2 regions of the Jejuibacter calystegiae genome follow, and region 2 is predicted to be linked to the other one. Evidence: predicted binding sites of a transcription regulator. Region 2 holds the regulator's gene; the other holds the start of a gene.
What was found. Region 2 encodes LexA, which represses DNA repair genes until DNA is damaged. Its sites were predicted from a motif close to TNCTGTATGTACATACAGNA; they were not measured.
Positions count from the first base shown of each region.

Region 1: a site for LexA is predicted at 2,616-2,635, ahead of FEM41_RS14760 (DinI-like family protein). Genes of this name have one in related genera too.

Region 1 covers NZ_CP040428.1:3,206,012-3,213,701, reverse strand. Annotated here, with positions in the region: gene FEM41_RS14785 (antitermination protein) at 1-486, opposite strand, end outside; gene FEM41_RS14780 (MT-A70 family methyltransferase) at 483-1,127, opposite strand; gene FEM41_RS14775 (DUF1364 domain-containing protein) at 1,124-1,414, opposite strand; gene FEM41_RS14770 (DUF1367 family protein) at 1,411-2,007, opposite strand; gene FEM41_RS14760 (DinI-like family protein) at 2,362-2,598, opposite strand; gene FEM41_RS14755 (hypothetical protein) at 2,768-3,106, opposite strand; gene FEM41_RS24925 (DUF551 domain-containing protein) at 3,106-3,768, opposite strand; gene FEM41_RS14745 (hypothetical protein) at 3,765-4,274, opposite strand; gene FEM41_RS14740 (hypothetical protein) at 4,274-4,564, opposite strand; gene FEM41_RS14735 (hypothetical protein) at 4,667-4,921, opposite strand; gene FEM41_RS14730 (hypothetical protein) at 4,926-5,375, opposite strand; gene FEM41_RS14725 (replicative DNA helicase) at 5,416-6,795, opposite strand; gene FEM41_RS14720 (helix-turn-helix domain-containing protein) at 6,792-7,690, opposite strand, start outside.
Region 2 covers NZ_CP040428.1:1,555,604-1,579,029, reverse strand. Annotated here, with positions in the region: gene FEM41_RS07270 (quinone oxidoreductase) at 1-667, shown strand, start outside; gene pspG (envelope stress response protein PspG) at 832-1,110, opposite strand; gene dusA (tRNA dihydrouridine(20/20a) synthase DusA) at 1,241-2,269, opposite strand; gene FEM41_RS24740 (NYN domain-containing protein) at 2,871-3,194, shown strand; gene FEM41_RS07250 (cysteine desulfurase-like protein) at 3,223-4,455, opposite strand; gene FEM41_RS07245 (2OG-Fe dioxygenase family protein) at 4,439-5,095, opposite strand; gene zur (zinc uptake transcriptional repressor Zur) at 5,440-5,955, shown strand; gene FEM41_RS07235 (CsbD family protein) at 5,973-6,182, opposite strand; gene dinF (MATE family efflux transporter DinF) at 6,241-7,575, opposite strand; gene lexA (transcriptional repressor LexA) at 7,663-8,271, opposite strand; gene FEM41_RS07220 (diacylglycerol kinase) at 8,380-8,748, opposite strand; gene plsB (glycerol-3-phosphate 1-O-acyltransferase PlsB) at 8,979-11,441, shown strand; gene ubiA (4-hydroxybenzoate octaprenyltransferase) at 11,508-12,380, opposite strand; gene ubiC (chorismate lyase) at 12,384-12,893, opposite strand; gene psiE (phosphate-starvation-inducible protein PsiE) at 13,044-13,457, opposite strand; gene FEM41_RS07195 (YjbH domain-containing protein) at 13,605-15,701, opposite strand; gene FEM41_RS07190 (capsule biosynthesis GfcC family protein) at 15,701-16,438, opposite strand; gene FEM41_RS07185 (YjbF family lipoprotein) at 16,438-17,046, opposite strand; gene yjbE (exopolysaccharide production protein YjbE) at 17,135-17,401, opposite strand; gene pgi (glucose-6-phosphate isomerase) at 17,820-19,469, opposite strand; gene FEM41_RS07170 (cation:proton antiporter) at 19,659-21,524, shown strand; lysine riboswitch at 21,578-21,768, shown strand; gene lysC (lysine-sensitive aspartokinase 3) at 21,868-23,226, shown strand; gene FEM41_RS07160 (response regulator) at 23,407-23,426, shown strand, end outside.

The DNA of each region.
Region 1 (7,690 bases), 1.6 Mb from region 2:
CCCGTGACATGTCACACAGACCTTTTCGATAATCCCCTGTGCGGTCGCCGGGCTGATCTTCTCTTCTCCGTCCATACCGATATAACCCGCATACTTCACAATCTCCCCTTCCGTCCGGATAACGCCAGCCCCCCGGCAATCAGGACAATCCGACGATGTGGCCGCCGAACGGGAATACTCAGAGAATGCGAAGCGGGCCAGGATAAGCGCACATTCACCCAGTCGCCCACCAGCTGCTTTGCGTACATTCTTCGGTGCGTGGTCTATTGCGTGACGGGCCAGCGCCTGAATGGCCCGCTGTTCGTCGGTATGGCTCCCCGCCTTCCCCATAAACATCGACAGGCCGACCCTGGCACGGGAACAGGTCACCCCCAGTGCAGCCATGATATCGGTGCCGGTGAGTCTGTCCGGTGAGGTGCCTTTAGCTGCGTCACTTATGTGCATACTCTGCGGGTGAAAGTGCTTCAGGGATGATTCAATTTTCATGCGGACACCTCTCTTTTAATCGCTTCGCCGACCCGCAGATCGACGCTACTGTTGCACTCATTTCCCCAGCGGTCCCACCCGGGCCACTCGGTGCGAGCAAATAGCTCGATGCGGGACACATCCCCGTAAAGCTGTTCTAGCCGGTTGCGGACTTCCCGCGGTTTTTCGCTGTGTTCACCCAGGCAGGAATAAACCACCTGTTTAACCGATGCGCTGGCGCGCTCCACCCCGGCGCCGCGGGTGGCGATCAAGACGTCCTCGGTGTTTGCGCGGGTGTGGTTGCCGCCGTTCATGCGTGTTTCTGCGTTCAGCATATCCAGCAGATCGTTAAAATCCACCAGTTCCCCAGCGGCCAAAGCCTTATCGAACCGTTCACCGGCGCGCTGGTTCAGCTTCACCCAAGTGAACCCCTTCATTGTGCGAATCCGAAAACCCCACGCTTCAGCCAGTTCGATTGCCTCTTCTACGTGGGTGCCGGTGTACCACATCGCCAGAACGGAATCGGCAGCGGCCAGCGACCACACCGGAAGCCGCTTCATCTCTGCAAGCGTCATGGTCTGATAATGATTTTCGGCGGCGCCGTTACTGATGGTGTTACCGTATTGCCACGGCGGATCACACATAATCAGCTGATAGCTCACAGTAACCCCTCCTCTCTCCAAATCTGCTGGGTGCGGAAAACACCCTCTGCGTGCATCAGGCGCAGTTCCTCACGGGAATAGTCAGTTTTAATCCTGCCGTCTATGGCGTCGTGACAGCAGTTGCAGGCAATGGCCGCCTGCTGGTCATTGGGTTTGCAGCCTGTGCCGCAGGTATCTGACATGCGGTAATGCGCCAGCACGCTGGTATCCGGGTTGAAACAGCAAATTCCCGGAATGCGCACAGTACATTCGCGGCCGCGCGCCGCTTTGCGGAGGTCTCTCTTCATGCGGCGTAACTCATGAGCTGCGCGGCGGCGTTCTCGGCTGCCTGCTGGGTTGGGAAGGTGCGGTAAAGGATGTAATTCCAGAGGACATCGAGGACGGCTTTATAGAGCTCGGAGAATTCGACATCATCCATTTTTGCGAATGAGATCGATCTCGGCTCCTGGCGTATGCTGCCATCCGGCATCCGATGCTGAATATAGAACCCAGCCTGGATAGTCGCCCAGGCGCGGAACGCCTCAAACGATTTTACGGCGCTGATATTACCGGCGCGCTTCTGAGCGGCATCATCAAGATACTGGGTCGCCAGCTCATCCAGTACCCCTTCATACCCGGTGTGGTATGCGATCCACTTAACGAAGCCGTTAACCAGCAGCTTATCCGCCGGAGAAATAGCACCGCCGCCCGGCGTCCAGTAATGGAAGCCCAGCCCCAGCAAAGAGAAGAATTTGCGATGGAATGCCGCATTCCGCGCTTTCTTGAAATCGGCATAAATGACATCGCCCATCCGCACCTTAGTTTCAATAAACTCCTGTGCGTCAGGAGTCGCGGGGACTAATATCCCGCCCTGCGATTTGATAAAAGAATACTGCGCCATTGGTTCCCCCGTTAGCGCAGCAATTGTTCAGAATTAAAAGCTGGTTGTTCAGGCCAGCTGATTAATTATAGCTTATTGCCGTCTGGCGATACAACAGAATATCCAGCCAGTTTTGCCAGTTCAATCAATGCGTTAAATGATGCTATGTGCTCATCGGGATAAACCCGCCTGACATTTATGATCGCACCGTCCTTACATTGCACGACTACACGGCCATCCCGGGGTAAATAGTCAATAACATCTGAATATTCCGCCACTGTTTTACCCCCTCTGGCCGTGGATACAAATACACCTACCCGGCTGCGCTTCCTGCAGCCGTTCGGCGTTATATAAATCATTAAAAATCAGGTGTGGTTAAAAAAACCAGTCGTCGGCGCTTTCCCAGGTCTCCTGGAGCAGCTCCTCGATATCTTTTTTGGTGTCGTCGTTTGCACCAAATACGAATAGCCCATCAGATCCGACGCGGCGTATTGTCAAAGAGCAGGTTTCATCGTAGCGGGAATCCAGTCGGCGTTTTAGCTCTTGTTCCAGGGCAGGTATAGCACCATTCGGGAGCTTCTTAGACCTGTCGATCATCACTTCAATGCGCATAGTCCCTCCTTTCGGGTAACTGTACATTCATACAGTATATATACTCCCAGCTAACCGATGATGCAAACTTTTAAGAGCATTTTATGCGAAAGGCACAGCGTAATTAATTTTTAAGTATATGTTTATAAAAGAAAACCGCCGTTAGGCGGCTTTCGTTCTATGTGACATGTCACAGCTTGAGTTTTATCTCATGCCAACCACGATTTACCCAGCACTGGCTTTCACTGTCCAGCAGACATTCGCTGACGGGTAATGGGTCGCCACACCGGCCACAGCGCTTGCGGCTGATCGATCGAATATGCATTCGTGCCCGTGCATCGTCCTGACGTATCAGCATTGCGATATACTCCGCGGCGTCGTACGGTTCCCGACCTGGGCGCCGGGCGGCGCGGTTCCGCTCCAGCATTTCCAGTTTCTGGGCATCCAGATGCAGTTCTATTTTGCGCTGGCCTTCGCTGGCTTGCCGTGCACGCTGCGCGGCCTTGCGCTCTGCTGCTGATTTTCCCATCACTTAACCTCCGGCGCGGTGGGCAGTAATTGCCAATGAGTTACTGGGTGGTGAATCAATTCTATAAATTCTCCGTGCTCGTCCTGCCAGCGTTCGCAATTCTCAAAATACTCTGCATCGTTATATTTACCCATACCAACCCACACACCGTTACAGACCAGGACGTACGTATTTGGATCTGGCATCCGCTCACTGCACGGAATCCAACCATCCGGGATTTCCGGAGAGTTGCCGGATAGCGCATCTTCGGCCCAATCCCGATCAAAACCGGGCATTACTGGCAGCGTGGCCACTACTTCATCCGGCAGCGCGTCGATATAATCCAACGCGGCACGGGCGACGCTGGTGATGCATGATGCCGCCAGCGGCTTAGGCTCTGCGTAGAGCGTTATCTGACGCCGTGGGTCGTGATACGGATTCTCACGATCTACGGTGAACAGATATGCGCATTTGTGCTTTGCCAGGTCGCGCAACTCTTGCTCATCTGTCCACGCTATAGGCTCCTGCGCCCGCAGCCGCTCCAGTTCTTCTCTGTCTGCCAGAGCTTGCTTTAGCACTGCTAGCGTGTCTGAATCTTCATCATCGATTCCGAATGGTATTTCGTCGCGTGTTGATTCAATTTCAATAATTTTGCTTTTCAGCCACTCTTTGCTAATGCTCACTGTTCGGCCTCCCCGTTAATAACGCCGTCATAAATTTCCGTTAAATGTCCGCGCAAATCCATGCGGCGTAATGCACTAAACATGTAATCGCATTCCGCTTGTTTATTTGCCCTGAACGGCTTGCTCTCTCTGTTAACCCAGAGGCCATTACCCGGCCAGCCGTGAACCTTTTTTACCCGTCCTTTGACAACATGGAGCAAACCCCACCCGGGGGGTAAATCATCAATATTTACAATCCCTGGCTCGCTAATAAAAAAACGCCAGTCGCCCATTCCTTTTTCAGGGTCAATTCTGAATTGTTTCTTTCTGTCAGCAGACAAATCAGAGCGTGAGCATTTCGCCTCGATAAGACACGATGCGCCATTTCTGAAACCAATGGCATCCGCCTGCTCTCCGTAGGGCGTCCATGCCCGAAACCGGTCATGAAATGCGACTTTGAATCCGTTATTCTGAAGAAAGCGCCAGGCTATCAGGCATAATTCGTCATGAGATAATGAATCAGACATCACACCGCCTCGCCATCTTTATTAGCCACCTGATTACGATTAGAGCGGCATATCAGCGCCCAGAAATTCATATCGCAAATCAGAGCTACGCGCATTTCCGCCGTAAAACGACAGCCGAGCTTGTTTGACTTGCCGACTGACCGCCGACGCTTTCGCATTATCTTGCGCGTGTGCGCCGCCTGCACCTCAGCCTGGCGTTGCCTTGAGGCATAAACACCCTTTGCAGGGACTTTCCGCGCCTGTTTCTGGTACGCGGTTAACAGGTCATGTACATCAGATGATTTAGCCATATCACACCACCTCGCACTCTATGCCAACAGATTTGCACGCTGATATAAACGCCTCACGGCATCTCAGTAGCGCGTTGTTATGCGCCACATCGCTCATCATTTCTATTCCGCGAAAATCAGGCATTTTTCCCTCTCCCCTCTCCAGTAATTCAGTCGATCTCTAAAAAACTCCCGGTATGTCTCCGGCGTGCGGTCAATCTGCGCCAGGATGGCGCCGCGGGTTATCTGCTTATCAAAGAGCTGGCGGACTAAGGCGCATGCGCGCATGTCGTAATGCTCTTTCAACTGGCATTCCTGCGGCCATTTGGCACGATTGAACGGCAGACCGGGCGGGAGGTAATCCGATTGCCCGGCCATAGCGTTACCTCTTCTGCGCCGCTGACAGCGTGTAGAAACGTGGATCTATGCTGTACAGCGTGTAGTGGGTAACCGGCATATCGTCGTGCCGAGTGATCCCGACGTAGCGAGATTCAATCATTGAGAAAACCCGCATCTGGAGCTGTCGCAGAGTCAGGCTGCATTCCGGGTGCTGCTTCGCCAGCGCTGCCAGGATGCCGCGGTATGTCAGTGTCTTGCCGAACATAACGGAAACCAGAACATCGGCCGGGGTCGTATCCGTTGAGCGGCGTTTTGTGGGTTTGGGTTTTGATGACCGGGTTACTGTTTTTTTGCACAGTGGCGGAACCACCTGCTGGGGAACTGGCGGCATAACGAAACCGGCACCACTACGCGCGCGGGCGCCAGCGTTCATCCGCCAGACGATCAGGGAGGTGTAGTCGCAACCATCATCGATGGTGATTTCATTGGTCATTGGTCTTTCCTCTTTGGTTAAAGCGCTGGTCAGGCGCTGATTAAAATTTCTCGGTGCTGTAACGCCGTTCTCGTTGCTTCGGCGGCTGCTGTGCAGCGCTTTGCATACGGGCTTTTTCCTGGGCCACGGCCTGGTCGATCGGCATGAAGTGGCCGTTTTTGAACTGCTGGTAAATCACTTTTCCCGCCGCACTGAAACGCGACTTACCGATAATCACCTCTGCCACACCGGCGGCAGGGCTGTCGGGGTTATAAACTTCATCGCGGTACAGCAGGAGTATGCTATCGGCATCCTGCTCGATAGAGCCGGAATCACGCAGATCCGACATTACCGGGCGACGGCTGCCCGCCGGTCGGGAATCCACCGCGCGAGATAGCTGGCTGAGCGCGAAAACGGGAGTATGCAAACGCATAGCCATGGTTTTTAAACTGCGGGATATGTGGGCCACTGCCAGGTCGTTACGCTCTGCGCGCGGCTTCTTAATCAGCCCCAGATAATCCACCATAATCATCGCCAGGCGCGGGTAGCGGCGCTTATGCGTCTCAGCGATGGCCCGGATCTGCTCTACGGTCATGTCTGTAGCATCGACGATCCATACATCGCGCTCGTTCATGTGGCTGAGCGCGCTGCTTAGCCGCCCCCAGTCTTCATCGTGCATCTGGATGGGGTTACGCAGTTTCGTAACGGAGAGGCCGCCAGCGCCAGCCAGGGAACGTTCCGCGACCTGCAGCTGCGGCATCTCCAGGCTGAACACCAGGGCGCCGCCGCCGGTACCGGTGACGCCATCCACGATTTTCAGCGCAAATTCGGTTTTACCCATGCCCGGTCGACCGGCGACGACGATCAGATCCTGTTTGTTAAATCCTCCGGTCTCTGCGTCCAGCTCTTCAATGCCGCTCAGGATGTTCCGGGTCTCCGCGTTGCCCTCCAGGCGCTTCTGGATTGTATCCATGTACCGCGGGAGTATGTCCTGAATGTGTACAGGCTGAACGTTGCCGCTATCGGCTGTGAGATCCAGCAAACGGGTAATCGACGTTTCAATCGCCAGGTCCCGCTGCGCCTGATTCGATGCCCGGCGGATAGCGTCGGCGCCATCCTGCAGGAGCTGTTCGATCTGTCGGCCGCGCCATGCCTTCACCATTTTTTTGGCATAGCCGCCCAGGTTCGCTACTGTGCCCGGGACGCGCATCAACTCCGCGATATCCGCCAAGCTGTTACCGCCCAGCGCTTCGCTAACCATCATCATGTCGATCAGACCGTCGGCCAGCGCCTGTTTTTTTATCTCGGCAAAAGTGCGGCGGTAGAAACCGACAGAAAACGCCTCTTCCGGAGTAGTGGCGATAACGTCGAAGGCGTCCGGCGTGGCGCCGCCGTTGAGCAATCCACTCAACACAAAGCTTTCCAGATCCTGCGGACTCACAGCGCATTCTCCCGTGTTTTCCTCAGCGTCTCAGGCTTCATCAGGTAGTCGAAGCTGGCACGCCACCCGTCGCGCTCAGGGCCACCAAAATAGAACTCTGGCGCCGTATCGCGAAATTTCTCGAAGTAACCCAAGAACGCTGGGATACTCTGGGTCAGCATGTGCGCTTGGATGTGTCGAATCATCCGGCGGCGGCCGTCGTCCAGTTCAGCAACGGGCAGAACATCGCCCAGGATTTCGTTGTAACCGGCGATCACATCCTCGGCGGGAATGGCAGCTTCCGCAGTAGCCCAGGCGGTAGCGTCAGCCAGGTAACCGTCAAACCTGTTAACGCGGCAGATATTGGCCGGTTTCGCGTATGTGTCTCCGCGGCGCTTCCACTCGCTCACCACCCAGCGGATCACCAGCTTTAGGTCATCCAGTGTGTACGCATCCCGGGATGTGGTTGGGGTCAGCAGCGTGACAAACGGCTTTGCGTCCTTGCAGCGGGTACCGGTCTGCTGGTTGTAAAATTCCAGGGCTTTCTGAGCGTCAGCGAGAATCTCCCCTTCTCCCCCCACCTGGGGGTTAGGGGGATCTATAGGTTCTATGACTGGTTCTAACCGACTGGTTCTGGGTGCAGCTCCTGCACCCTCCCCCCCGCAGGATTTGCGCCCTCTGGGTGCAGCTGCTGCACCATAGGGTGCAGGATTTGCACCCTCCCCTGCGAGGTTTAAATGGTAGACGTTGGACTGGTTCACACCGCTGGATCCGCGGCGCTGCTCGACCCTAACCAAGCCATCCTTAACAAGCTGCCGAATATGGCTTTGTACGGAGCGTGGGGATATCTCACACTGATCCGCTATATGACCTACTGACGGCCAGCACTCACCGCTGTCGCTGGCATTATCGGCAA
Region 2 (23,426 bases):
GGCGCGCCTGCCCGATGCCATTAGCTTTGAACAGGCAGCAGCCTCTTTCCTGAAAGGGCTGACCGTCTTTTATCTGCTGCGCAAAACCTATGAGGTGAAACCGGATGAACCCTTCCTGTTCCACGCTGCGGCTGGCGGCGTAGGCACTATCGCCTGTCAGTGGGCTAAGGCGCTGGGCGCCCGCCTTATCGGCACCGTCGGCTCGGCGGAAAAGGCGGAAAAAGCGCAACAGGCCGGCGCCTGGCGCACCATTAACTATCGGGAAGAGGATATCGCAGAGCGGGTGCGTGAACTCACCAATGGCAATAAAGTGGCGGTGGTATACGACTCGGTGGGCAAATCGACCTGGGAAGCCTCACTGGACTGCCTGCAGCGGCGTGGACTCATGGTCAGCTTTGGTAACTCTTCCGGGCCGGTCACTGGCGTGAATCTGGGCATTCTGAATCAGAAGGGCTCGCTCTATGTCACCCGCCCTTCCCTGTTCGGCTATGTCACCACTCAGGCCGAGCTGGATGAGGCCAGCAGCGAACTGTTCTCGCTGATCGCCAGCGGCGTGATTAAAGTCGACGTACGGCCACAACAGATTTTTTCTCTGAGCGACGCCGCCCGGGCTCATAAGGTGCTGGAAAGCCGAACCACCCAGGGCTCCAGCCTGTTGATACCCTAGAAAGAATTTGGGCTTCCCGAAGGAAGCCCATTCTTTTTTATCGTTCGCCTGGATGTAGGGTACAAGCGATGAATTCGGGGCACAGAATAACAGATCTCTGAACCAAATCCTGGGACAGCTTCACAAAGCTGACAGAAATCTGCCGGTCTGTGATCGACACCGCATTACCGGGTGTAACGGCGGCGGGTGCGTCGATACGGGCGCGGCTGACCAAAGATAATCTCATCGCGATTGTGTGATTTTTTCTCTTTAAAAGCGCGGATAATCCAGACCACCGCCACGGCCAGCAGCAGCCAGGGCAGCACTTTAATCATCAGGGCGAACAGGCCGCCGGCAAACATCAGCAGGGTAGCGACAAACAGCGCGCAGACGATCCCCAGCAGGGAGATTCCCGTCAGCAGCAGCATAAAAAAGAATCCCAGGACAAAAATCAGTTCCAGCATGGTTTGCTCCTTATTACAGACCCCCGAAGTATTACAAGAATCGTGCCAGAAATAATTTGTTGAAAAATAACAAAAACGCCCGGAGCGTTGCCCCGGGCGTAGTGAAATTCACCATTAAGTGGCGCAGAAATTAACGATCCCTGACGACTTTCGCCAGCGCCTGCTCCACCACCTGGATACCTGCGCCAGGCTTGTGGGCGTTTTCGCTCAAATGACGTCGCCACTGGCGAGCGCCCGGCACGCCCTGGAACAGGCCCAGCATATGGCGAGTAATATGGCCCAGATAAGTTCCGCGGCTCAGTTCCTGCTCAATATAGGGATACATGGCCCGCACCGTCGCCGCCGGGTCGGCATCCGGCCCGGTGGTGCCAAAAATCACCCGATCCACCGCTGCCATAATGCCCGGATTCTGGTACGCCTCACGCCCTACCATCACGCCATCCATGTGCTGTAAGTGGGCCTGCGCCTCCTCCAGGGACTTAATGCCGCCGTTAATCGACATCGTCAACTGCGGGAAATCGCGCTTAAGCTGATAAACCCGCGGATAGTCCAGCGGCGGAACCTCGCGATTCTCTTTCGGGCTCAGGCCGGAAAGCCAGGCTTTGCGGGCATGGATAATAAAGGTTTCACAGCCGCCCTGCTCCGCCACTGTACCGACGAAATCGCACAGGAATGCGTAGCTGTCCTGGTCGTCAATGCCGATACGGGTCTTTACCGTTACCGGAATGGAAACCACGTCGCGCATGGCTTTAACGCAGTCCGCCACCAGCTGCGCTTCGCCCATCAGGCAAGCGCCGAAGCGCCCATTCTGTACGCGATCCGACGGGCAACCCACGTTCAGGTTAACCTCATCATAGCCGCGCTCTTCCGCCAGACGGGCGCAGTGCGCCAACTGCTGGGGATCGCTACCACCCAATTGCAGCGCGACCGGATGTTCCTCTTCGCTGTAAGCCAGGTAGTCCCCTTTACCGTGAATAATGGCGCCGGTGGTTACCATTTCGGTATAGAGCAACGCATGGCGCGATAACTGGCGCAGAAAATAACGGCAGTGTCTGTCCGTCCAGTCGAGCATTGGCGCAACGGAAAAACGATGGGGGAGAAAGGAAGTTACGGCAGCGCCGTTTTGCAATGCGTTTTGCGATTCTGGGTTCTGGTGCATGTTTACACTTGTTGGCGTATTTTGGACTTATCTGTCTCCCGTATGTCTCCTGAGGAGTGTACGAATGGAAACGGCGATGGCGGATTATACTACAGAAAGAAGGTGCAAAGCAGATACCAGCCAACGGTCTTGATCTTTAATTGATCATTTTTTATACTGGCTGACAATAGCACCCCACAGAGTACGAGCTTGCCACATAGTGAGCCTTCCGAAATGTGGGTTTTTTTATTTTTCAACGACTAAACAAGGATGTTTATGAAAACTGCAATCCTGGTGGACGGTAGTTTTTTATTAAACGCTACCGTACCCTGTATCATGACTGGCGAGAAAAAAGCACCAGGCAGATCGCTCGTGACCTCTACGCCGGGCTATTACGGGATCTGCGCAAAGCCAATAAAGGGAAGCCCTGTCCCGATCTGTATCGTATTCTTTTCTACGATTGCCACCGCTCGAAAAACGAGCACAGAATCCTGTCTCCCGAAAAGGATTTAGCTTTTCTGACACTCCTGAAGCCAGATTCAGAAAAGAATTCCATAACGAGTTAAAAAAATTCAGGAAAGTTGCTTTACGGCTGGGGCGTATTACCGATGAAGGTTAGTGGGTGATTACACCAGAGAAAACGAAAGCGTTACTTAATGGCCGGATTACCGTCGATGAACTTACAGAGAAGGATGTCAGGTATGAAGCCCGGCAGAAGGGCGTTGATATGAAAATCAGTCTGGATATCTCATCACTGTCCCACCATAAAAACGTTGAGCAAATCATTTTAGTCGCTGGCGACAGTGATTTTGTCCCCGCAGCGAAACAGGCCCGGCGTGAGGGTATCGATTTTGTGCTTGATCCTATGTGGAATCATATCAATCCCGATCTACATGAGCATATCGATGGACTGGTTTCTTCATGGCCCAAAAATACAGGCCCATAAAATAGCAGCCTGTATACTAAATGGACGATTACCTCACCACCCGTCGCAGCGCTTCAAACAGGCTGTCGATATCGCTGCGGGTGTTGTAGTGCATCAACCCAATACGCACTACGCCGCCGCGCTCTGCGAGCTCCAGTTGCCGGATAAGCCCCTGAGCATAGAAGTGACCGTTCCCCACGCAGATATTTTCATCCCCCAAGCCTCTGGCGATCCGCTCTGGCGACCATCCTTCAAAGGTCAGCGCGAAAGTAGGCGTTCTGAGTCGGGCATCACCACTGTTAATGCCGTACAGACGTACGCCGTTTACTGCCTGCAGACGCGCCAGAAAATATTCGCTCAGCGCCTGTTCATGATGCTGATAGCAGGCATAGCTCTCCTGCAAACGCTGGCGCAACGGTGCTTCTTCCGTTCCCCACTGGGCCAGGTACTCAATAGCGGCCACCACGCCTGCCAGCCCTTCAAAGCTCAGAGTGCCGGTTTCAAAACGCCCGGGACCAATATCGGTCGCTGGCGCCACCTTATAAGGCCGCAGTGCCTGTAACCAGCGCGGCGCAATATACGCCATGCCAACGTGCGGGCCACAAAATTTATAGGCGGAGCAGACCAGAAAATCACAGCCCAACGCCTGCACATCCGGCAGGTGATGGGGCGTATAATGCACGGCATCCACGTAAACCATGGCCCCGACCTTATGCGCTGCCTCTACGATGCGCCGCACATCGACAATACTGCCAGTGGTATTGGAAGCAAGGCATACCGCCACCAGTCGGGTGGCGGGAACAATCTGCTCGCAGATACGCTCCACATCCAGCGTGCATTCTGGTTCGTTAACCGGCACCTGGCGAACAACCACCTGACGATCGTCCGCCGCCTGCTGCCAACTGGAAACATTGGCATAGTGATCCAGCGCGGTGACGATAATCTCATCGCCAGGTTGCCACTCACGGCTGATAATACGGCTAAGATGGAAGGTCAGCGCCGTCATGCTGGCGCCAAACACGATGTTGTCCGGCGCGTAAGCATTCAGCAGCGTCTGTACCGATTCCCGGGCGCGGCGTACCAGGGCTTCCGTTTTGCGGCTGGAGAAATAGTGCCCCCCCAGGTTGGCATTGTTGCGCCCCAGGTAACCCGCCATCGCCTCCAGCACCGATACCGGCACCTGAGTGCCGCCGGGGCCATCAAGAAATACCGGCGGCGGCGATACTTCCGGGGCGGAAAGTGCGCCAAACTGCACGCGTACCGCTTCAGGCGTGAAGTTCATTGGGCTGCTCCCTGGCCGTGAGTACGAAAACATCCATATGCCCCTCCTCACCCTGCCTGACGGCCCGGATTGGGCTGGCGTTATGCCATAACGTATGGTCGGCCAGCATGGCTACTTCACCATTTTCCAGCACCTTGCGGAAGAATGGCGCCTCATGGTTGTTGCTGTACAGCATGACGTCACCGCCGACGATATTTTCACGATCGATCGCCACCAGCGCGATATGATCAAACCCGTCCTGATGGATCCCTTCCGGCGCCACCTGGGTTTCATCGTAGATCGCGGTAACACGCATCTGGTGGATCTCAATCTCCTGTCCGTCTGGCAACCCGTTACTTTCCACAAACAGTCGGCAAACCTCACGCAGACCGTCGCTTTTCAGCGTGGTGGACTCCAGCGGTTCAAAGCGGCGCACCACATTGCCCTGAAAGCGGTTAATATCGCTGGACTGAACAAAATCATGCTTATCAACTTCTTCCACCTCTCCGTGGCGGAATCGAACAACGGAATAGCGTCGCAGCCGGTACTGACCATCGGCGTGAGCCGTGGCAGGCAGCGTGGCGAATGTGGGTGCCAGTTGGGCGACGGAAACCTGACTCAGGCAGGTGAGATGCAGGACGGACTCATGCTTATGTAACATTCTTACTTCCCTCTTTATAAGAATCATGACGGGTGAATAAAAAATGCCCTTAATCAAGGTAGTCATCCGCCTGATTCCGGTCAAAGAGCAAGCAGTAAATAATGCTATCAAAATCACAATATGCGATATATCGCCAGGAATCAGATCTTATTTACAGAAATATATATGATAAAAATGCATTTCATCATGCAATAACACTTCTCTATTAAGGTGCGTAATCCCCCGCCTTAACACCTGACTGCCGCGCCGTATCACACTCCAGGTGACGACTGCGTTCAGGATATCGGCGTTTTAGCGGGTTCATGATAAAATTGGGCAAGATTCCGAGATAACGAGGCAGACTGATGGATATGACGACACCGCAAGATGTGCTGGCGCGTGCAGAGAAACTGTGCCAGCAGCGCAACGTGCGCCTGACGCCTCAGCGCCTTGAAGTACTGCGTCTGATGACGCTGCAGGATAGCTCCATTAGCGCCTACGATCTGCTCGATCTGCTGAAGGCCAGCGAACCCCAGGCCAAGCCCCCTACCGTATACCGGGCGCTGGATTTTCTTCTGGAGCAGGGGTTTGTACACAAAGTTGAGTCCACTAACAGCTATGTGCTGTGCCATCACTTTGATGAGCCTATGCACACTTCCGCCATGTTTATCTGCGATCGCTGCGGTTCGGTGAAAGAGGAGAGTGCGGAAGGTGTGGAGGAGATAATGCACAAGCTGGCGGCCGGTAACGGCTTTGCTCTACACCACAATGTGATCGAAGCACACGGTCTGTGCGCGCCCTGCGCCGAAGTGGAAGCCTGCCGCAACCGCGAAATCTGCCAGCACGATCACAGCGTCGCCGTGAAAAAACGCGGGCGCTAAACCGCGCCCACGCCCTGCTACCAGCGGTAATCGTTACGCTTTTCCCACTGGGTCACCTCTTTTTCTGCCTGGGCTCTGGCGTAGCCATAGCGTTGCTGAAGCCTGCCAATCAGCCGCTCATGACGGCCGCTGGCAATGGCGCCGTCATCGTCGGTCATCCTGCCCCAGGCTTCGCGGACTCTACCCACCAGACGCCGGCAGCCGCCTTCGATTTCGTCTCTGAGCATCGCGTACCTCCTGCGCCGGATTTAGCTTTACTCACCCATTAAGTATAGCCTTACAGGCTCACTGGTGGCCCGGCACCTTAAACCAGGTGTCGTTACGCCAGTGACGGCGCCAGATCCAGCCCAGGGAGAGGCCACGCAGCCCCAGAAATACCGTCAGAGCCAGCCACAAGCCATGGTTGCCCAGCCAGGGCAGCGTCAGTAGCGTCAGTCCGAATCCCAGCGCGGCAACCGCCATGCTGTTACGCATTTCCGCGCCGCGGGTGGCCCCCACAAACATGCCATCCAGCAGATAACACCAGACGCCAACCAGCGGCAGCACCGCCTGCCATAGCAGATAGCGATCCGCCTGAGCCTGAAGTTCGGGGATTGAGGTTAACAGGGCTACGATCTGCGCCCCCGCCAGGGCGTAGATCGCCGCGAAGCAGAGCGCCACCAGACCCGCCTGGCGGCAGGCGGCTCGCCATACGCTCAACAACTGCCCGGTGCTGCGCGCGCCAAAGGCCTGGCCGGAGTGGGCCTCTACCGCATAAGCAAAACCATCCAGCGCATAGGCGGTGAAGGTCAGCATGGTCATCAATACCGCGTTAATCGCCACGATTTCGCTACCGAGGCGCGCACCGCAAATGGTAATACCGGCAAAACAGAGCTGAAGCAGCAGGGAACGCAGCATAATGTCGCGGTTCAAAGCCAGCAGGCGGCGAATATTGCCGCGCCAGGCCTGCTTCAGCATATCCATCGAAATGCCACGTAGCCGCAGTACCCGCCACACCATCACCAGCCCGATAAGCAGCGTCGCATATTCGGCAATGACCGTCGCCAGCGCCGCCCCCTGCACGTTCATATGCAGGCCCACCACAAACCAGAGATCCAGCGAAATATTCAGCAGGTTACCCACCACCAGCAGAATAACCGGTGCCCGGGCGTACTGGACACCCAGCAGCCAACCCAGCAGTACCAGATTGGCGAGCGTTGCCGGAGCGCTCAGCCAGCGAATGGCCAGGAAGCGCTGCGCCTGATACAGAACCTGCTCGCTGCCGCCGACAATGTACAAAGCCAAATCGATCAGCGGAGTACGTAACGCCACGATCAGCACACCGGCAATCAACGCCAGCATCAGCGGCTGAACCAGCGATCTGGCCAGCGCCGGCGCATTTTTCGCGCCCCATGCCTGAGCCGCAAAGCCGGTGGTGCTCATCCGCAGGAACAGCAGCAACATAAACAAAAAGCTGGTCGTCGTAGCGCCAACGGCAACGCCGCCCAGATAATCCGGCGAGTCGAGATGACCAATGACCGCAGTATCCACCAGCCCCAGCAGCGGTACCGTCACGTTAGAGAAAATCATCGGCAGCGCCAGCCGCCATAATGCTTTATCGGTTTTTTGGAAAAGGGGCATGGCCATTATCCGGTTATGCAGTCAGGAGAGTTAAAGCAGAGACGCGCCCGGGAACGGACGCGTCAGCAGGGGGATGCGTTTATAAATTCAGAGCCATTCGCCGTTGCGGATCACCCCGACGGCCAGCCCTTCAATAGTAAAATTCTGTTCGCGCAGATCGACCACAATAGGTTCAAACTCGCTGTTTTCCGGCAGCAGTTGCACCGTGTTGCCCTGCTTCTTCAGGCGTTTAACCGTGACTTCATCTTCAATGCGAGCCACGATGACCTGACCGTTGCGCGCCTCCTGAGTCTTATGTACCGCCAGCAGGTCACCATCCATAATGCCGATATCTTTCATCGACATACCGCTCACTCGCAGCAGGAAGTCCGCACTCGGTTTAAACAGGGAAGGGTCGACCTGATAGTGGCCTTCAATATGCTGCTGGGCCAGCAGCGGCTCACCCGCGGCAACGCGCCCAACCAGCGGCAGCCCCTCTTCTTCTTCATGCAGCAGTCGGATACCGCGTGAAGCGCCAGAGACGATTTCGAGAACCCCTTTGCGCGCCAGAGCCTTCAGGTGTTCTTCTGCGGCATTAGGCGAACGGAAGCCCAGTCGCTGCGCGATTTCCGCACGGGTGGGCGGCATTCCCGTCTGGCTGATATGCTCCCTGATGAGATCAAAAACCTCTTGTTGCCTGGCCGTTAACGCTTTCATTCCGCCCCCTGGGTGTATATACAGTTATGCTGTGAGTATATACAGCAGAAGGCGATTTTGGAACCACAACGTGGTAAAAAGTCAGCGTTTTATCCGTTTCCTGAAGCTTTACCGCAAATGCGACCAGAGTAGCGTGACCCAGGTGAAAAGCGCGACGATAATCGCTAACAGCACGGCGGCGGAGCCCATATCTTTCGCGCGACCGGAAAGTTCGTGATAATCGCTGCCGATCCGGTCAACAACGGCTTCGATGGCGCTATTCAGAATTTCGACGATCGTGACCAGCATGACGGAGCCAATCAGCAGCACGCGCGTCATGGCGTCAACATCCAGCCAGCAGGCCACTATAATGGCAATAACCGCGGCGACCCCTTCCTGGCGGAAGGCCGCTTCGTTACGCCACGCCGCGCTCAGACCTTTCCAGGAATAGCCGGCAGCTTTGATGATACGGGTAAAACCAGTGGTATTATTCGCCATGTAATGGAAACCTTTTCAAAAAACACACTCTAAATAGTTCAGTTGCATCAAAGCGGCAAGGGCGCGCCCGAGCCGATTAACGAAGCCAGACCGAATGCAGCAGGCAGTATGACGAAAATCAGCGTCAACGCCAGCGCGCTTCGATTAATAGTGGTGCCGCAGAATTTCCGTGCCGTTTCTGGTATTCTGACGGCGCATTTGCATGATTAACCAGAGGCTTTACATCATTTATGTCAGGCTGGTCCCGATTTTTATACAAGCTCCTTAATTTACCATTAAGTATTCTGGTAAAGAGCAAGTCAATTCCGGCGGATCCCTGCGCCGAACTTGGCCTGGATACTTCGCGTCCGATTATGTACGTTCTGCCCTATAACTCGAAGGCAGACTTGTTGACGCTGCGTGCGCGCTGTCTGGCCCACGATCTGCCGGACCCCATGGAGCCGCTGGAAGTGGACGGCGTCGTCCTGCCGCGCTATGTGTTCGCGCACGACGGTCCCCGCGTCTTCACCTATTACACGCCTAAACAAGAGTCCATCAAACTATTCCATAACTATCTGGATCTACACCGCAGTAATCCGAATCTTGACGTTCAGATGGTACCCGTCTCTGTGATGTTCGGCCGTGCGCCGGGCAAAGAGAAAGGGGAAGCCAACCCGCCGCTGCGCAATCTGAACGGTATTCAAAAATTCTTCGCCGTGATCTGGCTGGGCCGCGACAGCTTTGTGCGCTTCTCGCCACCGGTTTCTCTGCGCCGTATGGCTACCGAACATGGTACGGACAAGCGTATCGCCCAGAAGCTGCTGCGTATCGCCAGAATGCACTTCTCGCGTCTGCGTCTGGCGGCCGTAGGGCCACGTCTGCCGGCCCGTCAGGATCTGTTTAATAAGCTGCTGTCCTCGAGGGCCATTGCCCGGGCGGTAGAAGACGAAGCGCGTACCAAAAAGATCTCCCATGAAAAGGCCCAACAGAACGCCGTAGCCCTGATGGAAGAGATAGCGGCTAACTTCTCTTACGAAGCTATCCGCGTAACCGATCGCGTACTGGGTTTTACCTGGAACCGGCTCTATCAGGGCATCAACGTCCATAACGCCGAGCGCATTCGTCAACTGGCCCACGAGGGCCACGAACTGGTCTATGTCCCCTGCCACCGCAGCCATATGGACTATCTGCTGCTCTCTTACGTGCTCTACCACCAGGGGCTGGTACCACCGCATATCGCTGCTGGTATCAACCTTAACTTCTGGCCAGCGGGCCCGATTTTCCGCCGCCTGGGCGCATTCTTCATCCGCCGTACCTTCCGGGGCAATAAGCTCTATTCCACCGTATTCCGCGAATATCTGGGTGAGTTGTTCAGCCGCGGTTACTCGGTAGAGTACTTTGTGGAAGGCGGACGTTCGCGTACCGGACGGCTGCTGGATCCGAAAACCGGTACCCTGTCGATGACCATTCAGGCGATGCTGCGCGGCGGTACCCGCCCCATCACGCTGGTTCCCATCTACATTGGCTACGAACATGTCATGGAAGTGGGCACCTATGCGAAAGAGCTGCGCGGTGCCACCAAAGAGAAAGAGAGCTTCACTCAGATGGTACGCGGCTTAAGCAGGTTGCGTAATCTGGGTCAGGGTTACGTTAACTTCGGCGAGCCGATTCCGCTGAACAACTGGCTGAACCAGAACGTGCCGGAATGGCGTGACGATATCGATCCCATCGAAGCGGTACGCCCGGCCTGGCTGACGCCGTCAGTCAACGCTATCGCCGCAGATCTGATGGTGCGCATTAACAACGCCGGCGCGGCAAACGCCATGAATCTGTGCTGTACCGCGCTACTGGCGTCACGTCAGCGCTCTCTGACCCGCGAACAGCTAACCGAACAGCTGAACTGCTATCTGGATATTATGCGTAACGTCCCCTATTCGCCGGACGCGACGGCGCCGAAAGTCACCGCCGATGAACTGATCAATCACGCGCTACAGATGAACAAGTTCGAAGTGGAAAAAGATACGATCGGCGACATCATCATTCTACCGCGCGAGCAGGCGGTACTGATGACCTACTACCGCAATAACCTGATGCATATGCTGGTGCTGCCATCGCTGCTGGCCATGATGATTACCCAACGCCGTCATCTGACCCGCAGTGCGCTACTGGAGCAGGTGACGCTGCTCTACCCGATGCTGAAGAGCGAGTTATTCCTGCGTTGGGAAAAAGAGGCGCTGCCCGCGGAGATCGACGCGCTACTGGACGAACTACAACGCCAGGGGCTGATCCTGATTAACGGCGATACGCTACAGGTGAACCCGCTGCGCTCCCGTACCCTGCAACTGCTGGCGGCAGGCGTGCGCGAGACCATTCAGCGTTATGCCATCACCTTCTGGCTGCTGGGTGCCAACCCGGGCATTAACCGCGGCACTCTGGAAAAAGAGAGTCGCACTCTGGCACAGCGCCTGTCGGTTCTGCATGGTATCAATGCGCCGGAATTCTTCGATAAGGCGGTCTTCTCTACTCTGGTGCTGACCCTGCGCGATGAAGGCTATATCAGCGACAGCGGCGACGCTGAATCTGAACGAGCGCTGCAGGTTTACCAACTGCTGGCCGAACTGCTGACCTCCGATGTGCGCCTGACCATTGAGAGCGCCACCTCGCAGAATGGCGGTATCGAGGCCAAAGAAGAAGCAACGGAACAGGCTGAATAACGCGCCGTAAAAATGAAAAAAGCCGGTCAGGTGTTACACCGACCGGCTTTTTTATGCACTCAATAATCAGAAATGCAGATAGCTCAGCACCAGACCGATAAACAGCGCCAGGCCAACATAGTTGTTGTTCATAAAGGCCCGGAAGCAGGCATCGCGATCTCGGTTCGCTATCATCTTCTGCTGCCAGACAAACAACCCGGCGGCAATGGCAATCGATGCATACCACAGGCCGCCAAGGCCATTCAGCACGCCAAGCAGTATCATGATCGCCACCACGCCAGATTGCAACAGACCAATAATCAGTTTGTCATAGCGGCCAAACAGAATCGCCGTAGACTTAACGCCAATCTTCAAATCGTCATCGCGATCCACCATGGCGTACTCGGTATCGTAGGCCACGGCCCAGAGAATATTCGCCAGGAACATCAGCCAGCAGGAGATCGGCACGCTTTCACTAACGGCGGAGAAAGCCATCGGTATCGCCCAGCCGAAAGCTGCGCCCAGCACCACCTGGGGCAGATGGGTGTAGCGCTTCATAAAGGGGTAAACCCATGCCAGCGCCAGCCCGGCCACCGACAGCAGGATCGTCATGCTGTTCAGAGTCAGCACCAGCAGGAAGGAGAGCAGCACCAGCACCCCAAACAGAATACGGGCCTCTTTTTCACTCACCGCGCCGCTGGGCAGGGGACGATTCGCTGTACGCTTCACATGACCATCGAACTTGCGGTCCGCGTAGTCATTCACCACACAGCCCGCGGCACGCATCAACCAGACGCCCGCCACAAAAACCAGCAGTATCGTTAACGGCGGCGCGCCCGGGGTTGCCATCCACAGCGCCCACAGCGTCGGCCAGAGCAGCAACAGCGCGCCTATGGGCTTATCAGTGCGCATCAATCGGTGATACGCCAGCAGCTTATTCTGCTTCAGAGTCCACTCCATTTTTTATTCCTCTCGATACAGCGGCGACGCAGGAAGGAAAAGCTCGGTCAACAACAGCGGTTTTCCTGAGAGCCGGAGACGGGAACGGCGCCCCCACAGCTCTGCACTACGTCCGGTTTCAATAAAATCGCGCGTCAGGGTCGATGATGAAAACAGATAACGCCCTAACGGGGTAGTTCCCAACTGGCGCAGCGCCAGCTCCGGGCCATTCAGCGTTGACTGCGGCACCAGCGTCCGGCCAGCAAGCCAGGGTTCGCCATCGCCGCACAGCAAAATCTCACGTAGCCAGAAGCGCTCTTCGTCCGGCAGTAGCGCCGCTTCCCCGGGCATCAGCTCTCCGGCATCAACAAAGGCTTCGCGCAGTATATCCACGCTGACCCTGTGGCAGTATTGCTCAAAGCGTTTCGTCATGGAATCTTCCAGCAGCAGCCAGTCGCTCAGTGCGTGGCTTAAAGCAGGAATATCCTGAAAGTAGTGGAGTTCGCGCAGCTGCGCCAGCGCGGGATGGGACATAACACCTTCTCCGGAAAAAATTCTGAAGGCATTGTAACGCAGAACCCGCGGCTCGTGTGGGGCAAAGCATATTCCAGCGATCTTAATAGCAACAAAGGTGTAACACACGAATAAAGTGACGGCCCAGGCAGGGCCGTCAACAAGACGCGATTATTCGCGCTTCAGGAGGCTGGTGTTACATAACCACAGCGTGACCACCAGCAGCAGGAGCGCACCGGAATAGACCAGTACCTCTTCGGGCGTCTCGTGGGAAATAATAATGAGTCGCACGATGGCAGTAATGCCAATGTAGACGAAGTAGCGCAGCGGAAAGTGATAACCAGACTGAAAGTACTTCACAATCAGCGCGATAAATTCAAAATAGAGAAACCAGACCAGTAGCCCTTCCACCAGCTGATATTTGGTCACCTGTTCGCTATTAATAAACAGCACATAGGTCAGGTGCAGCGTCTCTTTCCCCAGAAACACCATCAAAATCAGTCCCAGGCTCAGTAGCCCCAGATTCAGCACTGACTGTAATCCATAAGCGATCCACTCCGCCGGAGAGCGAGATGGCAACGACATGTTATTCCCCTTATTCATATCAGGATACTGGCTCCTTTATAAGGGAAAAACGTGATCCAGATCTACTTTATTTAACGCGGTTTTCACACTTTTACCCGCAAAAAAAACCGCCCCCCTGATGGGAGGCGGCGGTGATGGCCAGAACGCTTATCGGAAGTTGATATTGCGGTCGCTGGTCATGCTGTAAAGCTCGAACTTGCGGCCCAGCATCTGGCCACCATCGCGGGTAAGCGGCTGCCAGCCCACCAGGGCACGGCTGCGGGTCGCACCCGACGAGAAGAGATCCAACGGAACGGAGACATAGACCCCTTTGGTGAACTCCCCTTCCCCATACTCTTCGGACGAGACATTGGTGATAGTGGCGTAGCCACCCACCACGATGCCGCTGTCGAAGTGCTTAGAGATATCCAGGGTTCCCCCCTTGTCGCCCGCCAGGTACTGGCCCACGCTGGCTTTCACCAGTACGCCATCGGCAAACGGCGGTGTCCAGTAAGCGGTCAGGTGCCCGGTCTTCACGCTGTAGTCGGTGAACTTCATCATATCCTGAGAGCTACGCCAGTCACGCTGCTTCACGTAGTTGGCGTTCAGCCCCACCGCCCAGTTGCTGTCGAGCGGACGGTACAGTACCTCGGCGCCTGCGCCACCGAACATAGTTTCCAGATAACCGGCATAGGCCTGTCCGTACCAGCCTTTGCCCAGATACTGGAAGTAGTTGGCCTGTAGATCGTTCACATAGACATCGTTCTGAACGTATTCACGCACGTGAGTACGCACCCGCGGCAAATGCGTGTCGCTCGGAGGACTGGTGTAGTTAAATTTGTCGTAGTTGTTCTTGATATTGGCGAACAGGCTACCACTGGTCAGCAGGTGGTCTGTCAGCCACAGATCGGCGGAGCCCCTGATACCCAACTGGTACATATAGAAGCTTTCCGCGCCGCCGAAGGACTGACTCAGAACCGGATCGATCGAATAACTAAAGCGTGGTTTGTCCAGATACCAGCCCTGTTCGGTGCTGTCTGGCACCACCGGATCCACCCGGCGCTGAGCCAGCGGTGTTTCGTGGCCCAGCGGCTCTCCTTCCAGATGATGACGCAGGCTATCAACGTCGGTTTCGGTGGTCACCTGCGGCATAGCGACCCGGCTTTCCGTTACGCGGATCTTGTTTATCCCTTCCGGCAGGTCATTCATCACAATGCGGTTAGCGCGATCGATACCCTCACGCGAGTCACGGTATTTCACCTGATCGCCGGTGACATAAAGGGTATCCCCTTTGGTCTGAATCTGCGGATTAGTCAGACCGGCATTGTATTTCAACTGGGTCAGCTGATTACCCACCACGCTGTGCTGTAGGATCTTATCCTGAGGCTGCGGCCGGTATTCCGGCTTACGGTTATCGGCGTAGTGAGATTTAAGATCGTTAAAGTTGGTGCGCAGCGTGAAGCCGAACATAAAGGTATTGCCACGCTCATAGCTGACGTTGACATCGGCCCAGTCGGTGACCCGATAGATGGCGCCCACGTTAAAGTTGCTGCGCTGCTCAAGCCGTCCGGCATAATCGCCGCTGTAATCATTGCCTTCATACTCCAGCTTCAGGCGCAGCGGCTGCCAGGGCGTCTGGTATTCGATACCGCCGAATATCGACGCCGGGCCGTGGAACATATCGCCAAATTCGAACGAACCCGCCTTCTTGTTGCTGTTATCGCGATAGCAGTATTTATCGCTGTAGCTACAGAACGGGTTAGTAACGTTGCCGGCAGTCCCCAGATAGCCCCAGCCGATCCCCAGCGAGAAGTCGAACGGCCCCCAGGCCTTACTGGCCACCAGGTATTCGCTGTCGAACAGGCCGGTACCGCCCAGATCCCGGATACCCACCGCCACCTGCGGTGTCCAGTAGCCCTCTTCCCACAGGCGCAGCTTCACATCAAACGACTTATCCTTATAGGTCTGATCGCCAGAGAAAGAGTCCACATTACTGTACTTACGGGTACGAACATCGGTGTAGCGCAGGGTTGTTTCCAGCCAGGGCATTAACTGCACCGAAGCCGAATAGAAGCGGTACTGATCGTTGTCGCGATAGTTAACGCTGAACTCCCCATCGCGCGCCATACGCGCGGTGGGCGTCTGTAACAGGCCCACGCCGCCGAAGTCGGACTGGGACGGGCCGATGGGCGCCGGGTAGCTCTCCGCCTGGCAGGCGGAAGAGACAGCCAGCGCCAGTAAACTGTAGAGGTAACGTTTCTTCATCAATCCGGTATCCGATGGGTCAGAGAGTGGAGAATCTGCTCATTCAGGCCATCCCAGGCGGAGGAGAAGATATGATCGGCAAAGCCGACGAAGATAATGCTGCCGGGCATAGGTTCAACGTGGCGCTTGTTCCAGTAAGCCACCGGCGCTTTCACCGTTTTGCCGTCGGGGTAAACCACCCAGGCATAACTGCGATCGCCGCCGCTGAGCGTGCTGACATCATCAAGGTATTCATCCACTGAGCGGCCTGGAGCAAACGTCTTCTTGCCTGGCGCGCTTACCAGCCCCATCACCGTCACAGTGGTGGGCTTCTGGCCGACCCATAGCGAATATTCCCCCAGCAATGGCGGATTACTTTCAGGATTCACCCGCACCCGATCCGGATCGAGGTTAACCAGCTGGCGTCCGGTGACCCGGATAGCCTGGAGCTGGGTACGCAGACCGTTAATGGCCGCGCCTTCGTCGCCACCGCGATCGGCGGCAAGGGCCGCCAGCCGCGCCAGCAGTTTCTGGTGCTGTTGTTCGGCCACCGCCGTTGACTGACGTTCGCTAATCACGGTGCCCGGCCACCAGCTATGCGCCAACGTGGGCTGCGTCACCAGATCGGCAAGACGTTCGGCACCGGTCACGGTTAACGGAGGCGCTGAATTCCCTGGATAAACGGTAATGGTGCCGGCGGCACAGGCGCCACCGGCAAAGGCCAGCATCAGCGAAGCGAGAATTAGCTTTGTTGTCATTATTTCGCCGCCTTCAACAGAATGGTGGTAATCGGGTAGTAGCCGGGCCCGAGGTACTGCTTCGTTTTACGGATATAGCCCTCTTCATCCACCCAGTAGCGGTTATGCCAGCTACCGGCGTCAGTGGTCACTTTTTCATCCAGTATGCGAACCGGCGTGACGTCGCTGCCCACCTCCAGTGAGTCCTTGCCGTCCCAGTGGAAAGTGGAGCGCAGCGTAGCGTTGCGTACCTGCTGGTGTTCCGTCCAGCTGGCCTGTCGCGTCCAACTGGCGCCGTCAACAATCTGGTTCACTTTCGCCAGCGGATCCTGTTGCAGGTTAGTGACTTCCACCAGGTTGTCGCCCAACCCCACGGTTTTCACCAGGCGATCGTGCTGCGTCACCAGGGTCGCATGGTCCTGGGTGACCCACTTGTGTTGCCCGTTTTCTGAAAACGCCAGAACCACAAAGATCTGCGGCCCGTCATTCAGCCGGACATACTGGCTGGCGTAGGGCATGTTCTGGATCTCATCGTCGCTGAGTTGCACCCCGTCAGTGCCAAAAAAGCGGTTCCAGAGTGACGAAACAGGAGAGGTGTTAGAACAGGCCTGCAGTAACAGGCACATCATCACAATAGCAAGTCGCTGCACGACATTTCCCCGAATTCAAAATAACCACACCGCAGTGTGGTTATGGTTAAAACCTCAGTAAAAATTACTAAGGGGTGGTGCTGGTCGTAGTGGTTGTGGAGGTAGAGGTGGTGGTGGTAGTGCCAGTATTGGCGCCATCACTGCCCCCAACTGCGGCAAGCGCAGTCCCTACCACAGACCCTACTGCGCTAGACCCGGTCGCTGTTGAACTCCCCACAGAAACGGAGTTCGCTGCACCGCCAGCCGCTTCGCCACTGGTCAAAGGACCAGCAGTAGCGGTACCAGCAGACGCCAGCGCCAGTACGGCCATTGCGCCATAAAGGACTTTCTTCATAACAATTTCCCTTCATTGAATGAATGGAGATTTACCTGAAAAGAGTTTCAGGCGTTCCCGAGTATACACAATAAGCGAGACCTGTTTCCGGCTGAGGGAAATAACGAAGAGGTTTTAGGATTAATAGCGGGAATATAGATAATACAATTACAAATATTATATTTATTTCTTTAAAATCAATAAAATAACAAGAATTCAATGGTTATGATAAGGGGAGTGCATCAAGAAATAAACCGGAATAACCATCCGGCCTTCGGCGATTTTAGGATTAACCTGAGAGAGCAAGCTCTCCTTATATATGCAAACAACTGGATTTCTCCGATAAAAAAATGCCGGCGCACAGCCGGCATAATTAAAATATATCACCCAGGATATTCCGGGCAGGACAGTCGCTATTAAGACCGTCCTCAATAGGCAATTAACCGCGCCAGGCTTTATAACGGTTAATCAGACCATTGGTGGAGCTGTCGTGGCTGCTCACCTCACCGCCATCAGACAGTTCCGGCAGAATGCGGTTAGCCAGCTGTTTGCCAAGCTCTACGCCCCACTGGTCAAAGGTGAAGATATTGAGGATCGCCCCCTGGGTGAAGATCTTATGCTCATAGAGGGCAATCAACGCCCCCAGGCTGAACGGTGTGATTTCACGCAGCAGTATAGAGTTGGTCGGGCGGTTGCCTTCAAATACCTTGAACGGCACCACGTGATCCAACTGAGACGGATCTTTACCCTGATCGCGGAACTCCTGCTCCACAACTTCGCGGGATTTACCGAACGCCAGCGCTTCAGTCTGAGCAAAGAAGTTAGAGAGCAGTTTCGGATGATGATCCGAAAGCGGGTTATGGCTGATGGCTGGTGCGATAAAGTCGCAGGGAACCAGTTTGGTACCCTGGTGAATCAACTGGTAGAACGCATGCTGACCGTTGGTGCCCGGCTCACCCCAGATGATCGGCCCGGTCTGATAATCCACCGGCTTACCGGTACGGTCAACGTACTTACCGTTGGACTCCATATTACCCTGCTGGAAATAGGCCGCGAAGCGGTGCATATACTGGTCGTAAGGCAGAATCGCTTCCGTTTCGGTGCCAAAGAAATTGTTATACCAGATGCCGATCAGCGCCAGCAGTACCGGCAGGTTTTTCTCCGCTGGCGTGGTAGAGAAGTGCTTATCCATAGCGTGAGCACCGGAAAGCAGCTGCACGAAGTTGTCATAGCCAACGGAAAGCACAATAGACAGACCAATAGCGGACCACAGAGAATAACGGCCGCCGACCCAGTCCCAGAATTCAAACATATTGGCGGTATCGATGCCAAACTCGCCTACCGCCTTCGCGTTGGTGGACAGCGCGGCAAAGTGTTTCGCTACGTGCTTTTCATCGCCAGCGCTCTTCAGGAACCAGTCGCGGGCGCTGTGGGCATTGGTCATGGTTTCCTGGGTGGTGAAGGTTTTGGAGGCCACCAGGAACAGTGTGGTTTCCGGATTAACCCGCTTCAGCACTTCGGCGATATGGGTGCCGTCCACGTTAGAGACAAAGTGCATGTTCAGGTGGTTTTTATAGGGGCGCAGCGCCTCGGTTACCATATAGGGGCCAAGGTCGGATCCGCCGATACCGATGTTGACCACATCGGTGATGGCTTTGCCGGTATAACCTTTCCACTCGCCGCCGATCACGGAGTCGGAGAATTTCTTCATTTTCTCCAGTACCGCGTTTACTTCCGGCATCACATCCTTGCCGTCCACCAGGATCGGGGTATTGCTCCGGTTACGCAGCGCCACATGCAGAACGGCGCGATCTTCGGTGCGGTTAATCTTCTCACCGGCGAACATCGACTTGATGGCACCGGCCAGGTCGCTCTCTTCGGCCAGCGCCAGCAGCTTGTTCAGCGTCTCTTCGGTAATGCGGTTTTTGGAGTAGTCCACCAGCATCAGGTCATCAAAGGTTGCCGAAAACTTGCCAAAACGGTTCGAATCCTTAGCGAAAAGCTCGCTAATTTCGACCTCTTTCATCTCATTAAAATGCTGTTCCAGCGCCTTCCAGGCGGCAGTCTGCGTAGGATTGATGTTTTTCATAGCAATACTCTTCTGATTTGAGAATTGTGACTGGGGTCAATTGTAGCGCCTGCTTCAGCGAATTGTGATGATTTTATGCCATAAAACCGGCAGGTGTTTTTCGTTAACCGGCCCAACTATACTTGCCCGCCGCGATTGCACAACAATCGACTATTTTTAAAAAAGTCCCTCCTGAGGAAGAGTCAATTTATGGAACTATCTGCCCCCCTTTTGCTGGTGGTTATCGCTATCGCCTCGCTGGCCGCCCAGTGGCTGGCCTGGCTGACAAGGTTGCCCGCAATACTGCCATTGCTGGTCATGGGGATACTGCTTGGCCCGGTTAGCCACGTACTACAGCCGGATCATCTGTTCGGCGATCTGCTGTTTCCGCTGGTTTCGCTATCGGTTGCCATCATCCTGTTTGAAGGCGCGCTCACCCTGCGCTTCGATGAAATCCGCGGTCTGGGGGGCGTGGTACGTAATCTGGTCAGCGTCGGCATGCTGGTGACCTTTTGCGTCGTGAGCCTGGCCTGCTGGTGGATTTTGAATCTGCCGCCGGAACTGGCGGCGCTGGTGGGCGCCGTTACGGTCGTGACCGGCCCCACCGTTATCGCACCGCTGATGCGGGTAGTGCGCCCGAATGCCGCCATCAACCAGGTGCTGCGCTGGGAAGGGATCGTGATCGACCCCGTGGGCGCCATCTTTACCCTGCTGGTGTTTGAATTTATTACCCTGCGACAGGCGGCGGGATCGCTGCTGCACCTGCCGGGTACGCTGGCATGGACGGTGGGCGTAGGCCTGGCCGCCGGGGCGCTGTTCGGCTGGCTGCTGGGCACCGCCCTGAAGCGCGTATGGATCCCGGGCTATCTGCAAAACTTCGGGGTGCTGGCGATTGTGCTGCTCACCTTCGGCGTCTCCAATGCGCTGGCGGATGAATCAGGGCTACTGGCGGTCACAGTGATGGGCATCTGGCTTGCCAATATGCGCGATCTGGATATCAGCGATATTCTGGCGTTTAAAGAAGAGCTCTCTGCCCTGCTGATCTCAGCGCTGTTTGTGATCCTCGCTTCGCGCCTTGACCTGCTGGCCATCAAAGAAATGGGTTGGCCGCTACTGGGGCTGTTGCTGGTGGTGCAGTTTATCGCCCGCCCGCTTTGTATTATAGCGTCAACGCTGGGTTCCACCCTACCCTGGCGAGACCGAATGCTGCTGTGCTGGATAGCGCCGCGCGGTATCGTTGCCGCTGCGGTGGGTTCGCTGTTCGCTCTGACCTTACAGCGTAACGGTTACCAGGGAGCCGATCGTCTGGTAACGGTGGTCTTCGCCATCATTATTGGCACCGTAGTGCTGCAAAGTCTGACCAGTGCCTGGCTGGCGCGACTGCTGCGGGTACAGCAGAGCAAACCGAAAGGCGTCATGATTATCGGCGCCAATGCCGTTGCCCGTATGCTGGCAAAGGCGCTCATCAAACAGGATATTCCCGTGCTGGTCACCGATAACAGCTGGGAATATTACCGTCAGGCCCGAATGGAAGGGTTACCGGCCTACTACGGCAATGCCTGGTCCGAACATGCGGAGAACTACCTTGATCTGAGCGGTACCGCTCAGGTACTGGCTCTGTCGCCCAACCGTCACCAGAATGCACTGGCGGTCTATCACTTCAGCCACCTGTTTGGCGATGAACGGGTGTGGGCCATTCGTTCCGGCTCGGCGCTGAAGGGGCGCAGCAGCAGTAGCGAAAGCGCCCGTTTTCGCCGTAATGAGCGGCTGTTTAGCGAAGAGGTCACCTGGAGTCGCCTGAGCGGCCTGCTGTCAAAAGGTGCGGTAATCAAAGCAACCCGCCTTAATGCCAACTTCGGCTGGCTGGAGTATCTGGAAAAACATCGCGGCATTATCCCGCTTTTTGCCCTGCGTGAAGACGGAAGCCCGATGCCACTGAACGGCAAAAGTTCGCCGCCGCTGCCCTGCACGCTTATCGCACTGGTGGAACAACCCGGTAGCAAAAACGGCGCAGGCACGGGAAAAAGCGCATCGCTGTCGTCGAAAGCTGAAATATCTTCAAATTCCGGTCATTGACAGCTTCGGCATAACAGGTTAAATCTAAATCGCTACTTACGTGATGTTACGTAAGCGCCAGAAGAGGTGCGTCGTCCAGGTAATGTATCCGAGGAGCCGATCCGAGGAAGATACAGGAGGGGGTGCGACGCCGAGGGAGCCCACGTCCGGCAGCGCGGGTTTTCGACTACAGGGGCTGAATCCCCTGGGTTGTCACCCCGAAGCACCCACAGGTTGCTTCGCAAGGTGGAGGGCTTCTGGGTGAACCGTAGTTCTGACCATGCCACGTCTCTACGTCTGCCCCGTTTTCCGCTCCCCCTTGTACCAGGGTTTACCGATTTCGCTTCCCTGACACGAGGTATTTATGACTCAAGAAGTTCCCATTGTGGTCGCCAAGTTTGGCGGCACCAGCGTCGCCGACTTTGACGCCATGAACCGCAGCGTTGACGTGGTCCTTTCCGACAGCCAGGCAAGAGTTGTCGTGCTCTCCGCCTCTGCGGGCGTCACCAACCTGCTGGTAGCCCTGGCTGAAGGTCTGGAGGCGACCGAGCGCTTCGTTAAGCTCGACGCTATTCGCAAAATTCAGTTCGATATTCTGGAGCGCCTGCGCCAGCCGAATGTCATTCGCGAAGAGATCGACCGCCTGCTGGAAAATATTACCACTCTGGCCGAAGCCGCCTCCCTCGCCACATCGCCTGCGCTAACCGATGAACTGGTCAGCCACGGGGAACTGATGTCTACCCTGCTTTTCGTCGAAATCCTGCGTGAACGCGGCGTGGATGCCCAGTGGTTTGACGTGCGCAAAGTGATGCGCACCAGCGATCGCTTCGGTCGCGCCGAACCGGACGTGGCCGCGCTGGCCGAACTGGTGCAGCAACAACTGGCCCCGCGCCTGGCGGAATCGCTGATCGTCACCCAGGGCTTTATCGGCAGCGAATCAAAGGGGCGCACCACCACCCTGGGCCGCGGCGGCAGCGACTATACCGCCGCCCTGTTGGGCGAAGCGCTACAGGCCGATCGCGTCGATATCTGGACCGATGTGCCCGGTATCTATACCACTGATCCGCGCATTGTGCCGGCGGCAAAACGCATCGATAAAATCTCTTTTGAAGAGGCGGCGGAGATGGCAACCTTCGGTGCCAAAGTGCTCCACCCCTCCACCCTGCTTCCGGCTGTACGTCACGACATTCCGGTGTTTGTCGGCTCCAGCAAAGAGCCTAAAGCAGGCGGTACCCTGGTCTGCAATAAGACCGACGCGCCGCCGCTGTTCCGGGCGCTGGCGCTGCGTCGCAGCCAGACGCTGCTGACGCTGCACAGCCTGAATATGCTGCACTCCCGCGGCTTTCTGGCCGAAGTGTTCAGTATTCTGGCGCGCCACAGCATCTCCGTGGATCTGATCACCACCTCCGAGGTCAGCGTGGCCCTGACGCTGGATACCACCGGCTCCACCTCGACCGGCGATACCCTGCTGACCTCCGCGCTGCTGACCGAGCTCTCTTCACTGTGTCGGGTCGAAGTGGAAGAAGATCAGGCGCTGATTGCGCTGATTGGCAACGAGCTCTGTCGCTCCGTTGGCGTCGGTAAAGAGGTGTTCGGCGCCCTGGAGCCGTTCAATATCCGGATGATTTGCTACGGCGCGTCCAGCCATAATCTCTGTTTCCTGGTACCGGGCAGCGAAGCCAACCGCGCCGTGGAAATGCTGCACAGTAACCTGTTCGAATAATCCCCCGCGGCCGGGCTCCTACCCGGTCGCATCTTAAGTGTCTCTTAAGACGGCTTCTTTTTAATCCTGTCCATGGTTTAAAACATTGGATCCGGAGGCCGGTAGCAGTTAACGTTATCAATATGTTACCGACAACGGCACCACATCGACGGTCGCAGCGGTGAAACATCGGGTCATGGAATGAGAATATTATTGCTGGA